4 regions of the Bacillus cereus group sp. BfR-BA-01316 genome follow, and region 4 is predicted to be linked to each of the others. Evidence: riboswitches for the same ligand, from Rfam matches in the RefSeq annotation. Region 4 holds a riboswitch; each other region holds the start of a gene.

Region 1 (4,013 bases), on a different contig from region 4:
ACTGATATTTCTAAATATGCAGAAACAACGGCTCAAGTACAAAGTCATTCGTTTGCAGATACATTTGTGAATATCGTTCCAACGAATATTATGAAATCATTAGCTGAAGGCGATATGCTTGCTATTATCTTCTTCTCTGTACTATTTGGTTTAGGAGTTGCGGCGATTGGTGAAAGAGGAAGACCGGTTCTTCAATTTTTCCAAGGTGTAGCAGATGCGATGTTTTACGTGACTAACCAAGTTATGAAATTTGCACCGTTTGGTGTATTCGCATTAATTGGTGTAACAGTTTCTACATTCGGTTTATCTTCATTAATTCCATTAGGGAAATTACTCATTGTAGTATACGGAGCAATGATCTTCTTCGTTGTAGTTGTATTAGGACTTACAGCGAAAATATTCGGTATTAACATTTTCCAATTCTTTAAAATTTTAAAAGACGAGCTTATTCTTGCGTATTCTACTGCGAGTTCAGAAACAGTTTTACCGAAAATTATGGAGAAAATGGAGAAATTCGGTTGTCCGAAAGCAATTACATCTTTCGTTATTCCGACAGGTTATTCATTTAACTTAGATGGATCAACTTTATATCAAGCAATTGCGGCAATTTTCTTAGCACAAATGTACGGTATTGAATTATCCATTACAGAACAAATTACATTATTACTTGTATTAATGGTTACATCAAAAGGTATCGCGGGTGTACCAGGCGTATCATTCGTTGTATTATTAGCAACACTTGGTACAGTAGGTATCCCGGCAGAAGGCTTAGCGTTTATCGCAGGTATTGACCGTATTCTAGATATGGCTCGTACAGCAGTTAACGTTGTAGGTAACTCTTTAGCGGCTGTAGTTATGTCTAAGTGGGAAGGTCAATATGACGCTGAAAAAGGACAAGCCTATTTAAAAGAGATATCTGAAAAGGGTCAAGCGGCTTAATTATGATTTGAAAAGCTCTCACATATTATGTGAGAGCTTTTCTGTATGTAGAAGAGGAGAGAAAGTTATGAAACGTAAGTACGGTGATGGTTCTACGTGGAAGCGATTACTAGAGAAGACATACACAGTAAAACAAGCTGAAGCAGGTATGTTAGGAATATTGGATATAAAAAAGGTGAGAGAGCCTAGTTATAAAGAATACAATAGTAAAGAGCTTTGCATTGCAGGTGATGGGTATACATGGATGCAATATTTTATAAACGGGAAAAACTTTGCAATTACAGCTATGTTAGACAATCAAAAACAATTAGTGCAATATTATATCGATGTGACGAAAGAATTTAAAATAGACGATCGTGGTTTACCTTATTTTGATGATTTATACTTAGATGTAGTATTGTTACCGAACGGTGAAATCTATGTATTGGATGAAGACGAGTTAGAGGATGCTTATAAAATTGGTGATGTTACAAAGGAAGAATATGAGTTAGCATGGAATACAACAAAATGGATTATAGCGACTATAAAAAATAGAAAATTTTATTGGATCTCAATATTGGATAAAGAAATTAAAAAGTTAAAATGATTGGTTTATTCACCTTTTTGTATAATTACCAAAAAAACTATACAAAAAATAATTGACTTTTGTTTTGTAAGCGAGTAAAGTTAGGAAAGAAATTATTATTAAAAATTAAATATGAAACCTTCTTATAAAGAGAGGCGGAGGGACTGGCCCTACGATGCCTCGGCAGCGGACTCGATTTCAGAGTGCTGTGCCAAATCCAGCAAGCATGTGCTTGAAAGATGAGAAGAGCGTTTCTTATAGATGTATAAGACCTCTTCTCATTGGAAGAGGTCTTTTGTTGTTTATTAGAAAAGGTTGAAAACTAGGGAGAGATGATACTTTGAAAGAAACGAGAGGAAATGGTTTAGCTTTATTACCACTTGGAATATTTTTGGCGCTATTTATTGGTTCTGGGATTATTACAGGTGATTTCTATAAATTGCCGATACTTGTAGCGATTTCAATTGCTGTAGGAATCGCTTTAGTGATGAATCGTAAAGAAAGCTTTAATGTGAAAGTAGAACGATTTGCTAAAGGTGCAGGAAACCCTGATATTATGATCATGGTTCTGATTTTTGTACTTGCAGGGGCGTTTTCTGAAACAGCAAAAGGGATGGGCGGAGTCGATTCCACTGTTAACTTAGCGTTATCTATTTTACCCCAAGGATTTATCGTTGCTGGAATTTTTGTTATAGGGGCATTTATTTCATTAGCGATGGGAACTTCAATGGGAACAATTGCTGCATTAGCACCGATTGCTGTAGGTATTAGTGGGCAAACTGATATCTCAATTGCGCTTACGATGGCTACTGTTGTGGGCGGAGCGATGTTTGGCGATAATTTATCATTTATTTCTGATACGACAATTGCTGCTGTTCGTTCGCAAGGAACAGAAATGAAAGATAAGTTTAAAACGAATTTTTTAATTGTATTGCCAGCTGCAGTCATTACAATTGTACTATTAGTAATGATTACTTTAGGAAATGATACAGAAATTAAAGCTCATACGTTTGATTGGGTGAAGATTTTACCATATGCAGGTGTACTTGTTACGGCGCTACTTGGCTGGAATGTACTCATTGTATTAACTGGTGGAACTGTACTATCTGGTGTTATCGGTCTTATAGATGGAAGTTATACGTTAGAGAGTTTCTTTAAAAGTGTAACGACTGGAATGGGCGGTATGATGGAGTTAGTGTTACTTGCCATTTTAATCGGTGGTATGGTTGAACTTATCCAGTATAATGGCGGCATTCAATATTTAATGAATCTTTTAACACGTAATATTCGTTCGAAAAAAGGAGCGGAGTTTGGTATTGCTGGCTTAGTGAGTATGACGAATATGTGTACAGCAAATAATACAATCTCTATCATTTTTACAGGTCCGCTTGCGAAAAATATTGCGGATCAGTATGAAATTGATCCCCGTAAATCAGCGAGTGTACTGGATCTTTTCTCTTGCTGTATACAAGGGTTAATCCCATATGGTGCTCAAATGTTAACAGCGGCAGGATTTGCTGCGTTATCTCCGGTCGAATTGTTACCATATGCATTTTATCCAATTTTAGTTGGAGTATGTGGAATCATTTCTATATTAATTGGTTTCCCGAGGTTTTCTAAAGTGGCGGAAAAAAAAGAGTATCATAAAACTGCATAAAATAAAGAGACATTTATTATTAGCAGTTGAAAACGCTCGGAGAACATTCTCTGAGCGTTTTTTATTATTTATAAATCCTTTTTCAAATAGTAGTGCTTATAATCTCTTCCTACGTTATCGAGGATACCATACTCTTTATAACCGTATTTTTTATAGAAATCTAATGCTTGAAAGCTTAAAGTGTCAACTTTTATAAAATCACAATTTCTTTCTAAAGCAATTTTTTCTACTTCTAATAACAGTTTAGTTCCATACCCTAATGCACGTATATCTTCATCGATGATAAAAGAGTGAATCTCTAACCAATTCCAACAGACTTCACCTAATATTCCCCCGCGTATCTTACTATTTTCATCTTTAAGAAATAAATGAATCTCTAAGTATCTGTCTCTTAAATCAGATGGAAAGTGCTTTAAATTATATTCATAAAGCTGATTGTTTATATAGTTTTTAGCGGTGGTATTGATTTCTTTCGTAATGTGTAAATTCATGATATATCCCCTTTAATTTAAATATAGCCTTCTGATGTATTTTAACATAATTTTCTTAATAATATTTTTAATGTAATTTAATAAACGTTTGTACGTATTGCTAATTTTTTGGACGCGCAAGTTGAGATTATCACCCGTTATTGAATAAGAATTTTTCTGTATCTATACACATCGAATACATGTTCGTTTTGAGAGAGGCTGAATTCAACTCAGTCTTAAGTCTGAGTTGAAAACAGTTCTTAAGCTCGTTATGAAAAAATGAAAAAATAGTTAAGATAAGAGTATCAAATCGAAGGGAGGCAAGCACAAGATGAAACAATTTCTAGCGTTTATCGCGGCCGGTATTTTGGCTTTAATTGCT
Region 2 (4,013 bases), on a different contig from region 4:
ATCAAGTTCGTGCCCTTCTTCTACAATAAAGCGACCAATCTTTGTTGGGGCTTGTTCTGTTTTTGCGTGACGTTCTACTTTTCGCTTTGAAATTTTTAATAATTCACCATTCAAAAATTCTTTTAAAGAGCTATCTTCATACTCTTCAGCATCTAATGTTTGAAAATGTTTATAGCGTTTATCAATTGCTTCACCTTTTCCTTCTACTTGTACTACATAAAAGGAAAGAAAATTTATTTCAAAATCCATATTTATCACCTTGTTTCATTTCATTAACTCTTATCAGTATAGAGATGGAAAAAACTTTCGTCAATTTATATAAGGAAGGGGGAGTCCCTTCCTTATATATTTGTTATTTTCGAAATTAAAATCCGTCTTCTAATGCTGAAAATGGTATGTTTAGTCTATTTTCTACTGTACGTAAACGCTGATTTAAGCGGTTTAATCTACGCGTATGACGCTCAACTGTGTTTTCTAGTTGACGTACTCTTTGCTCAAGCTCATTTACTCGTCTTTCTAATTGACGGTTTCCAGTACCAGGGAAAGAGATTGGAAGTTGAAATTGGCGATTTGAATCATATGGATTAATTTGCTCTGTTGGATCTATATATTGTTGGTATTGTGCCTGTAAATCATACTGAGGTTGGTAACCATATTGGTTATATGGATCATAAGGATTGTAGGGATACATAAAAACATCCTCCATTTCTTTATAATTAGGTTAAATTCACCATAATGTATGTGCAAAAGCGGAGTAGTGGCACGGCAAATACCTATATACGCTGAAGGGATTAATTGTTTTTACCTATAAAAACTCGGTTTAAGTTGTTTAATAATGATCACATATGAGAAATCGGTATTACGGTTTTTGAAGCATGCAGGTGAATAGAGAGGTGAAATGAAAGAGTTTTACATTTGTATTTCATCTGTCGAATGGTATATACTGGATAGAAATAGGTTGCATAAAAGTTACAATCTTATCAAACTCGAAAATTTATATAAATATGTATAGACATTTACAAAAGAAAAGAGTAATTTAAATAGAGTAAAAAACAACTTGTAACATTTTCTAAATATATTGTAAAATGATTGTAACAAAACATACATAAAATGAAATAATACATAAGAAATAATGTTGGGGAAAAGGAGAGAGTATATTGTTCCGAAAAATAAAGGGTATATTAGTAGGGGTGCTATGCGTAGCTGTAGTAAGTGGTTGTGGCACAAAAGTAAGTGATGTGGCATTAGTAAGTGATTTTGGTGGGAACGTTGTAGAGGCTAAGGCTGATGTACAGGATTCAATTAGCTTAGTGGATGGGCGTACTGGTACTGAAGTGAAAAAAATAGACTTATCGAGTTTAGGTTATTTTGAAGATGAGGCGAAATTCAAAAAATCGGTAACGAAGGTTGCAGGTGAAGTCGGGAAAAGCGTCGACAAAAAGATGGTCCCTTCACGTATAGCGCCTGATGGATCATGGCAAGAAGGAAAGCCTTCTTATGAATTAATGGAAAAAGAGTTAGTAGACAAATTATTAAATGTAGGTATGTGGGATTCTACTTATCAGTTACCAATTGTGGAGAAAAAACCTACTGCAACATTAAGTGATGCGCAAGGCAGTGGTACTGTAATTGGTAGGTATGAAACGAATTTAGGTGGTTCAACTGGTGGTCGTATTGAGAATATTCGTTTATCTGCTCAGAGCGTAAGTGGAGTTGTTTTAGCGAAAGGAGACCGTTTCTCTTTTAATGCACTAATTGGAGATACAACACCAGATAAAGGGTACCAATTAGGAAAAGAAATTGTAGATGGTAAATTAGTAGATGGTTATGGTGGTGGCGTTTGTCAAACATCATCTACTTTATTCAATGCAGCAGATCAAGCTGGTTTGAAAATGGTAGAGAGAACTACACATTCTAAAACAGTAGGTTATGTACCACAAGGAAGAGATGCTACAATTGCGTATCCATATTTAGACTTAGTATTTGAAAACACGAATGATGCTCCTGTTAAGCTTTATATGGGCATACAGGGCGGGAAGTTAGTTGCTGAAGTACATAAGATGAGATAAATATCATAAGCTATAAGAATAAAAGATTTGAAGCCGGTATTTCTAAGTTTGTTAGAAGTACCGGCTTTTTGTGTACAGTTTATTAAGAATAGTAATTTTGGTGGTGTATTGTTTGTATGTTCGAAAAAAGTGTAGATTTAATTCTTAGTTTTCCTATTGATATTGTTATGATTTAACTGTATTCTTCATAATAACAAATTAATAAATGGAAAAATTTATTAGTTTTTTATCAAGAGAGATGGAGGGACTGGCCCGATGAAATCTCAGCAACAGGCTATAAAAGTACTGTGCTAATTCCAGCAAACGTATGAGGCGTTTGGGAGATGGGGGAAATGGATTAACATTCAACTCTTCTTATATGTGTAAGAAGAGTTTTTTGTCTAGAAAGGGGGGAGCAAAGTGAAATTTGATGTGGCGTATTTTTTAGAAAGTTTTCCGCAATTATTTAAGTATGTATACATAACTTTAGGGATTACTGTTGTTTCAATGATTATTTCTTTCGTTATAGGGATTGGCCTGGCGATCATTACAAAAAACAAAACGGAATTGTTATATCCAATTGCAAGGGTGTATATCTCTTTCTTTAGAGGAACACCGTTATTAGTTCAATTGTTTGTGTTGTATTTCGGATTGCCACAAATATTTCCGACTTTTACAGTACTTACAGCTATGCAAGCAACTTTAATTGGTCTCAGTTTAAATAATGCTGCTTATTTGTCAGAGATAATTCGAGGTTCATTAAATGCTGTAGAATCAGGACAAATGGATGCTTGTTTATCCGTAGGAATGACAAAAGCACAAGCGATGCGACAAATCATCTTTCCGCAGGCTATTCGTGTAGCTGTGCCGTCACTTGGAAATAATTTTGTTGGATTGTTAAAAGAATCTTCGTTATCTTTTGCACTTGGGGTAGCTGAAATTTTAGCGCAAGCGAAAATGCTAGCGGCGCAATCGTATCGTTATATGGAAAGTTATTTAGCGGTAGCGATTGTGTATTGGGTTATTACAATCGTAATTAGCTGGGGACAGAAAAAGTTGGAGAAGAAACTTGACGCACCGTATCTATAACAGAAATGAGGTGATATATGTGATTGAGATAAGTGATTTGTATAAATCCTATAAAAATAATGAAGTACTAAAAGGGATCTCACTTGCTGTGAAAAAAGGGGAAGTGGTAGTAATTATTGGACCTTCTGGTTCAGGGAAATCGACATTGCTGAGATGTTTGAATTTATTAGAACAACCGGATGATGGGAGTATTAGAATTGAAGATTTAGAGATTCATACGAAAAAACTTTATAAAAAAGAAATAATACGATTACGCCAAAAAACAGCTATGGTTTTTCAAAACTACAATTTATTTAAAAATAAAACAGCATTGAAAAATATTACAACGCCATTAACGGTTGTACAGAAAAAAAGTGAAGAAGAGGCAAAGGGAATAGCGAGAGAAATATTAAAACAAGTAGGCTTAGCTGGTAAAGAAGATTTTTATCCGGCAATGTTATCCGGCGGGCAACAGCAAAGGATTGGGATTGCTAGAGCAATGGCTTTAAATCCAGCTGTACTTTTGTTTGATGAACCGACTTCAGCACTTGATCCAGAATTAGTTAATGAGGTATTGCAAGTTATTAAAGAATTGGCAAGACAGCATATAACGATGGTTATTGTTACACATGAAATGAATTTTGCAAAAGAGGTGGCGGATCGCATTATATTTATGGCTGATGGAATTATCGTAGAGCAGGGAACGCCAGAAGAGATTTTCCGAAACCCACAAAATGAACGTACGAAAAAGTTTTTACGGCAATTAAATGCTTCTGAAGAAGGCAATCATTTCGTTATTTAGGAGGAAGAGTTATGAAAAAATCGTCATTATTACTAACATTAGCATTAACGGTATCGACAGGGATTTTGTCTGCTTGTGGTTCTAATGCAGCAAGT
Region 3 (4,013 bases), on a different contig from region 4:
GTGCGAAAACTTGCCTTCCCTCTTGCCCAATAGCAAGATGAACACCCGCTTCTTCAGAATTGGCTAATAACGTTAATTCTTTCACTTTTTCAATGTCGCTCTCTCGTACTTCTGTATGACGAGAATGCGGAGCAAAAAACACTTCATCAAACCCTTGTAACAATTTCACATGTTGCTCGCGAACCTCATGTTCAAATACACCAAACATTTTTTCCGCAAGAGAATACTTCGGCACACCATAGTGATAATACAAACCTGCTTGTGCCCCCCAGCAAATATGAAGCGTCGATGTTACATTCGTTTTTGAATACTCCATAATACGTCCAAGCTCTTCCCAATAATCTACCTCTTCAAAAGAAAGAGTTTCAACTGGTGCTCCTGTAATAATGAGTCCATCAAATTTTTCATTCTCAATATCACGAAATGTTTTATAGAAGCTCGTTAAATGGTCCTGCGCTACATTGCGAGACAGATGCGATTCCATATGAAGTAAATGAACATCTAATTGCAACGGTGTATTTCCAATTAAACGAAGTAATTGCGCCTCTGTTTCTTGCTTTGTAGGCATTAAATTTAATATAGCAATTTTCAAAGCACGTATATCTTGTGTTACTGCTCGCTCCTTCGTCATTACAAAAATATTTTCCTTCTGCAATACTTTGCGAGCTGGTAAATCTTTATCAATTATGATCGGCATGTTGTTTGCCTCCGACTAGCGCCGCTTCTAAATCTGCAATAATATCAGAAACATCTTCTATACCGACCGATAAACGGATTAAATCAGATGTAACGCCAGCTAAACGCTGATTTTCTGTGCTTAATTGTCTGTGCGTCGTACTAGCAGGATGTATTACACAAGTTCTTGCATCAGCTACATGCGTTACAAGAGTTGCAAGTTTTACATTTGCGATAAATTCTTTTGCTGCTTCTAATCCGCCTTTAATACCGAAAGTTAAAACTCCACTAGCACCTTTTTTCAAATATTTTTGTGCTAACGAGTAACTTTCATTACTATCTAACCCCGGATAATTCACCCATTCAATACGATCATGATTAGCAAGCCACTTAGCAACTTCGAGAGCATTTTCACTATGACGCTCCATTCGTAAATGCAATGTTTCCAGGCCAATGTTGCTAATATATGCATTGAATGGGCTCATACAGTTTCCATAGTCTCTTAATAATTGAACACGCGCTTTCACAATATACGCTGCTGCTCCAAAATTTTGAACATAGCTTACGCCGTGATAACTCGGATCAGATTCGACAAGCTCAGGATATTTTCCATTTGTCCAGTCGAAGTTCCCTCCATCTATTACAATGCCGCCTAGAGAACTTGCATGGCCATCAATATATTTCGTTGTAGAATGGACAATGATATTTGCCCCATGTTCAAACGCCTGGCATAAATAAGGCGTCGCTAATGTATTATCAACGATAAAAGGTACTTCTAATTCTTTTGCTGCCGTTGAAAGTTCTTTGAAATTCAAAACGTTCATTGCTGGATTTCCTAACGATTCTGCATAAACGAGTTTTGTCTTATCATTAGCAAGTGCCGCAATTTCATCTGCCGTTAAATTAGGATTAAAGAACGTAACATCGATGCCAAGCTTACGCAAACTCACTCCAAATAAATTAAACGTTCCTCCGTAAACAGTTGAAGAACAAAGTAAATGGTCTCCACTACTGCAAATATTTAAAACCGCAAGCATAATAGCTGCCTGCCCAGAAGCTGTTGCAACAGCCCCTACACCGCCTTCTAAATCTGATAACTTCTGCTCAAATGCAGCTAGAGTAGGATTTCCAATACGCGTATATATATATCCTTCTGCCTCTAAATTAAATAGTGCTGCTAAATCATCTGACGTATCGTATTTATACGTTGTACTTTGATAAAGTGGCAAAACACGCGGCTCACCATTTTTTGGCGTATAGCCACCTTGCACACAAATCGTTCCTTTCCCCCATGATTCTCCCATCTCTCATTCTCCTTTCTTTTATCCCCCTATTTGCGGGCAGTAAGACTCCCACCTCAAAATTCAGCGAATGCGAGGAAGTTATGCGGGAGATAACTGCCCGATTGGTGAAGGCTAATAATCAGTGGGAGAGGGACAAAACCCCCACTGATTAAAGTTTCACTTTATGCAAAATAAAAAACTACCCCTTTCCTGAAAACAAGAAAGGAGCAGTTTGAAAACACGCTCTAAAGGCTCTTTCTTATCTCTCAGGATTATTACCTGCAGGATTTGGCACAATTCCGTTATTCGGCTGTTGCCAAGGTTTCATCGGGCCTGTCCCTCCACCTTTTCTTGATAAGACTATGCAATTACCGTTGATTTTATAGCAATAATTTCCTGATGTCAAATGGTTTTTCTGAATGTTCTAAATTAAATGTAAGGAATTTAATATAAACAACAAAAGAAATATATTCCATATTTATTTGAAAAAGACCTTTTAAAAACTCCGATCAATATATAGAATTAAATAAGTGGTTTAACCGCGTTGGTTTCAAATTTTCATGAGATCTCAATATATTGAATAAGCCAATCCCTCAAAAAGATACTATATATATTCAATTCATTTCACACTAGCATATTCAATCCTTTCTACATTAAAACTTACATAACGGAGGTACAACATGACAAATAAAAAGGACATGCACTATATACTCGTCCTATATGGCATTCTTTTAGGCTCTATAGTAGGAGCTACAGTCTGGTTATTTTTAGTTACAATAAATATCGGAATTCACTTTATTTGGGGATACTTACCTACTATTTTCTCTTCTCCCCCTTATTACACCGTTTGTGTAACAATCATCGGTGGTATCCTCGTTGGTTTAACACAAAAATACTTCGGTACATATCCACGCCTTATGCCGGAAGTGATGGCTGAATATAAAAAAACAGGTAGAATTGAATACAGTTTTGTACATAAAGCTACTTTAACTGCGATTATCGTTTTAATATTTGGAGCTAGTTTAGGCCCAGAAGCAGCACTTGTTGGAATTATCGGTGGACTTTGTACATGGGTAGGAGATCGCTTTAAATTTGCTTTAAAAGGGATGAATGAACTAACAGAAGTTGGAATTGGTGCTACTTTAAGTGTAATTTTTAATGCACCATTATTCGGTTTCTTAGCTCCGAATGAAAATGAGGGTGAACAAATTAACGAATTTTCTAAAGGAAAAAAAGCAATTGTATATTTAGCTACCACTTTTGCTGGTTTTTCCGTTTATTTATTGCTTAGTAAACTCGATAATCGTGGATCCTTTATTGTTGATTTCGGGGAAGGTTCCCTTTCTCTTAATGAATGGATCGCCTTTCTACCACTTGCTAGCATTGGTGCTATAGTTGGTTTCTTTTATTTCAAATTAGAATTCACATTAGAGAAATTAATCCACCCCTTCAGGGAATACAAGGTATCACTTGGAATTATAGGCGGTATTTTATTAGGAGTTACAGGAACTTTTCTCCCGTATACGTTATTTTCAGGGGAACATCAATTAAAAGATTTAGTCGTTGAATGGAGCCATTTATCTTTCTGGGTACTACTTCTTTCAGGGGTTTTAAAATTATGTATTACTGCCGTTTGTTTAAATACGGGTTGGCGCGGCGGACATATTTTCCCAATTATATTTGCTGGATCAAGTATCGGATATGCTATAGCTTCTATTATCCCTATAGATCCAATAGCTTCTGTAGCCATCGTCACGACAGCTATTTCAAGCTATGCATTAAGAAAACCAATAGCTATAACATTACTATTACTCATGTTTTTCCCGCTCAATTTATTATTACCGATGCTCGGGGCGGCGGCAATTGGTAATGCATTTCCGCTTCCTAAACATAACGAAACTAAAAATTAATACAAATAGGCAGTGGGGACAAAAGTTCCACTGCCTATTTGTATTATACATGCTGCTTTAATAGTGCGTATAATTCTTCAAACTTATGCACTTCATATGTTGGCACAATCTCGCTATCATTTGATTTCTTTTCTGGATTAAACCA
Region 4 (4,013 bases):
TGATGGGACGAGTAGTCCGAAGCATATTGAGAAGATGAAAAATACGAAAAATGAATTGGCGTATCGTTCATTTTACAATCCGACAACGTACGTGTGGGGACCACCGGGAACAGGGAAGTCTTACAATTTATCGCGTATTATTTCTGCTCATTATCAAAAAGGAAAATCGGTACTTGTGTTAGCTCATAGTAATGCGGCTGTGGACGTATTAATGAGTGAAGTAACGAAGCAAATTGAGAAGAAGAAGAAATGGACACCTGGCGAAATTGTTCGTTACGGTTATAGTCAACATGAACATATACGAAATCATGAAACGTTACTTGCGTCGAAGTTAGTTGAAACGACGAACGGATCTTGGGGAGAAGAAAGACTCTATTTAGAAGAGACACGACAAGATCTTCGTGAAAAGATTTTATCATATAAAGCGACTTCTGCTGATAAGAAGCGTATACAAGAGATTGAAAGTGATCTTCGAAAGCAAAAAGCGAAAATTAAAGAAGTAGAAAAAGAATATATTGAAAATGCAAAAGTAATCGGTGCAACGCTATCAAAATGTGCCATTGATTCACTTATTTATGAGCGCACATTTGATTTAGTTGTTGTAGATGAAGTAAGTATGGCATATGTTCCGCAAATCGCATTAGCTGCTTCTCTTGGAAAACGTATTGTCGTTTGTGGTGACTTTTTACAATTACCTCCGATTGCGATGGCAAACCATGAACTCGTTCGAAAATGGCTCGGTGAAGATATGTTTTATCATGCAGGGATTGTTAATTCTGTAAATAAATCAGAAGCACATCCCAACCTTTTTATGTTGCAGGAACAAAGACGTATGCATGCGGATATATCGAAGTTTACGAATTCATTTATTTATAAAAATAGAGTTTACGATCATCCATCTGTTTCAGAGCGTAAAGAACTTGCGAAACTACAACCGTTCGCAAATGAAGCTAGTGTTTTATTTGATACGAGCTTAATGGGAGCTTTTTCTTTAAAAGACGCTGCTTCAGGTTCGCGTTTTAATATTATGTCTGGGTTAGTAGCGATGCAAATGATGTTAATTGGATTGTTAGATGGTGTTCAATCTATCGGTGTAGTTACGCCGTACAGGGCGCAGTCCCGCTTTTTATCAACGTGCATTAGAGAAATGTTGCAGAGAACGAAATATCAAAACATACCAGTTTTAGCGGCGACAGTTCATAAGTTTCAAGGGTCTGAAAGAGATATGATGATCTTTGATACGGTTGATAGTTATCCGCAAGAACGTCCTGGTGTGTTATTCTTTGATCATAAAAACCATCGTCTCGTCAATGTAGCAGTTACGAGAGCGAGAGGGAAGTTCATTCAATTATCAGATTGCCACTACATGCGTAAAAATTTATCGAGAAAACAAGCGTTATCACAATTAACAGCCCATATAGAACGTCACGGAGATGTATATGATCGTACGACATCAAGACAAGTGTGGGAGCGGAAAATATCGAAACGTTTACGTTGGTTTATGGAAATGAATCTTGAAGAGCCGAAAGGACTACTAAAAGATATTTTAGCTGCAAAACGTCAAATTATCATTTCACTTCCAAGCACAAGGCAAGTAGATAAAAGAGTATGGCAAGCGTTAATGCGTACGAATGCACAAGTAACGGTATATAGTGATGGACCAGTTCCATTAAAAAATATAAAGTTACAAAGACAAAACAAAGCATACCCGTTTATAGTAATCGATGATGAAATCTTTTGGGCAGGGGCACCGCTCACATCTCAAATGATGTTTGAAGGTAGTACGGAATTCCCGTACATATGTGCAAGACTACAAGCACCGGAGACAATTGGCGTATTAAAAGGGTTTTTAGATATTCGGTAAATTCGGATAGGAATTCCTTGACTTTTGCCTGGAATGAACTTAGAATAAAAATAATTTAATATAATTTTATGAAAATTCTTATCACGAGAGGTGGAGGGACTGGCCCTACGAAACCTCGGCAGCGGATTCTATATGAATACTGTGCCAATTCCAGCAAGGTAACTTGAAAGATAAGAAAGAAGCTCATTTTCACGTAAAAAAGCCTCTTTCTATCTTTTAGAAAGAGGCTTTTTTACGTGAAAATAAAAGGAGGAAGAAAAATGGGAGCGACAGGAGTAACGTCACAAAGAAAAACAATTACTGAAAGTATAGAAAGAAATAAGGAAAAATACATAAAAACAAGTCATGATATTCATGCGAATCCGGAGATTGGTAACCAAGAGTTTTACGCATCAAGAGCATTAAGTTTACTGTTAGGAAGCGCAGGATTCCAATTGCAACATAATATAGCTGGGCATGAAACAGGCTTTATCGCAAGAAAAAGTTCCGGAAAACAAGGGCCAGTAATCGCATTTTTAGCTGAGTATGATGCTTTACCAGGACTCGGCCATGCGTGTGGTCACAATTTAATCGGAACAATTAGCGTTGCAGCAGCGATCGCATTATCAGAAACACTTGAAGAAATCGGCGGGGAAGTTGTCGTGTTCGGAACACCAGCAGAAGAGGGTGGGCCAAATGGTAGTGCGAAAGCGAGTTATGTAAAAGCAGGTTTATTTAAAAATATTGATGCGGCGCTTATGATTCATCCGAGCGGAAAAACAGCGACGACGAGTCCATCACTAGCGGTCGATCCACTAGATTTTCATTTTTACGGGAAAACAGCTCACGCAGCAGCTTCGCCTGAAGAAGGAATAAACGCATTAGATGCGATTATCCAGCTTTATAACAGTATTAATGCACTTCGCCAACAACTTCCATCAGATGTGAAAATTCATGGAGTCATTACAGAAGGAGGAAAAGCGCCTAATATTATTCCTGATTACGCATCGGCACGATTCTTTATCCGCGCAGCAACAAGAACAAGATGTGCTGAGGTAACAGAAAAAGTAAGAAATATCGCACAAGGTGCAGCACTAGCAACAGGTACAAAAGTGAAAATTCATCAATTCCAAAATGAAATCGATGAATTGCTCGTAACAGAAACATTTAATGACGTCGTAGCCGAAGAACTAGAACAACTTGGTGAAGATGTAAACCGTAAAGAAAGAGTAGGAATCGGCTCAACAGACGCAGGAAACGTAAGCCAAGTCGTACCGACAATTCATCCTTACATTAAAATTGGGCCAGATGACTTAATTGCTCATACGAATGAATTTAGAGAAGCAGCTCGTTCAGAACTAGGTGATAAAGCGTTAATTACATCGGCAAAGGCATTAGCGAATACGGCATATCGATTAATTACGGAAGAAGGGTTGTTAGAGAAGGTGAAGGAGGAGTTTAGGGAGGTGCAGAGGAATCAGGGGTAGGTGGTTAAAATACTTTCGATTTGAATAACAGGTTCTCTTTTCGAAGGGAAATCTAATTAACAAGTAAAAACGCAATAAAAAAGAACATTGATTTTTCAATGCTCTTTTTTATTTACTAATCATTTATTTCCTCGTTATTTTGATAACAAATCTCTTCAGCAATTTCTTGGATGCGATTTAGTTTAATACCATCTCTTTGTTCAATAGATAATGGGTGATCTGTTACTTCAGGAGCGGCATTACACAATTGGATAAAATCAGAGCATTGGCTCGTTTTAAACATAATGAATGCTTGAATGTTTTTATTAATTTTGGAAGGCTCAAATTTTGTTCTGTAAGCCGCTATAACTCCTTGATCTTCAAGTTTGTTAATCAGTTCTTTTGCAGCAGGCTGCGTCATGGATATAATCCGTCCTATTTCTGAAACAGAAATTCTCGCATTTTTATATAACAGGTTCATAATTTTATGATCGATTTCATCCAATTTTACTGCGTTTTGCATTGTGTAGCCTCCTTATTTCATTTTCTAAAGTAAATCGTAAATTACAACTATAATATCATGAGTTAACTAACTGAATTACCTATAAATCTGTATTTTAAATTATTGATATTTCAATAAAAATATAAGTATAGGATTTTATCAAACGAAAATTGAGGAAGGATGGAAAAATGAAAAATCTTGA

The links. A riboswitch is a leader RNA that binds a small molecule or an ion and turns the genes downstream of it on or off. The one in region 4 is predicted to bind S-adenosylmethionine.
Positions count from the first base shown of each region.
Region 1: another riboswitch for S-adenosylmethionine. It lies ahead of MR071_RS19145 (Na+/H+ antiporter NhaC family protein); the one in region 4 lies ahead of MR071_RS15320 (M20 family metallopeptidase).
Region 2: another riboswitch for S-adenosylmethionine. It lies ahead of MR071_RS06445 (amino acid ABC transporter permease); the one in region 4 lies ahead of MR071_RS15320 (M20 family metallopeptidase).
Region 3: another riboswitch for S-adenosylmethionine. It lies ahead of MR071_RS09040 (bifunctional O-acetylhomoserine aminocarboxypropyltransferase/cysteine synthase); the one in region 4 lies ahead of MR071_RS15320 (M20 family metallopeptidase).

Region 1 covers NZ_JAKUGX010000028.1:39,233-43,245, forward strand. The annotation lists gene gltP (glutamate/aspartate:proton symporter GltP) at 1-939, shown strand, start outside; gene MR071_RS19140 (ribonuclease FAU-1 family protein) at 1,007-1,525, shown strand; SAM riboswitch class I at 1,645-1,750, shown strand; gene MR071_RS19145 (Na+/H+ antiporter NhaC family protein) at 1,845-3,161, shown strand; gene MR071_RS19150 (GNAT family N-acetyltransferase) at 3,230-3,652, opposite strand; gene MR071_RS19155 (lmo0954 family membrane protein) at 3,963-4,013, shown strand, end outside.
Region 2 covers NZ_JAKUGX010000005.1:128,896-132,908, forward strand. The annotation lists gene MR071_RS06430 (DUF3900 domain-containing protein) at 1-249, opposite strand, end outside; gene MR071_RS06435 (hypothetical protein) at 365-691, opposite strand; gene MR071_RS06440 (VanW family protein) at 1,158-2,069, shown strand; SAM riboswitch class I at 2,293-2,399, shown strand; gene MR071_RS06445 (amino acid ABC transporter permease) at 2,469-3,137, shown strand; gene MR071_RS06450 (amino acid ABC transporter ATP-binding protein) at 3,157-3,918, shown strand; gene MR071_RS06455 (amino acid ABC transporter substrate-binding protein) at 3,930-4,013, shown strand, end outside.
Region 3 covers NZ_JAKUGX010000008.1:41,276-45,288, forward strand. The annotation lists gene metA (homoserine O-acetyltransferase MetA) at 1-697, opposite strand, end outside; gene MR071_RS09040 (bifunctional O-acetylhomoserine aminocarboxypropyltransferase/cysteine synthase) at 681-1,979, opposite strand; SAM riboswitch class I at 2,215-2,319, opposite strand; gene MR071_RS09045 (chloride channel protein) at 2,639-3,868, shown strand; gene MR071_RS09050 (YjjG family noncanonical pyrimidine nucleotidase) at 3,912-4,013, opposite strand, start outside.
Region 4 covers NZ_JAKUGX010000019.1:22,784-26,796, forward strand. The annotation lists gene MR071_RS15315 (AAA domain-containing protein) at 1-1,864, shown strand, start outside; SAM riboswitch class I at 1,940-2,041, shown strand; gene MR071_RS15320 (M20 family metallopeptidase) at 2,125-3,330, shown strand; gene MR071_RS15325 (Lrp/AsnC family transcriptional regulator) at 3,446-3,832, opposite strand; partial or broken gene MR071_RS15330 (SDR family NAD(P)-dependent oxidoreductase) at 4,000-4,013, shown strand, end outside.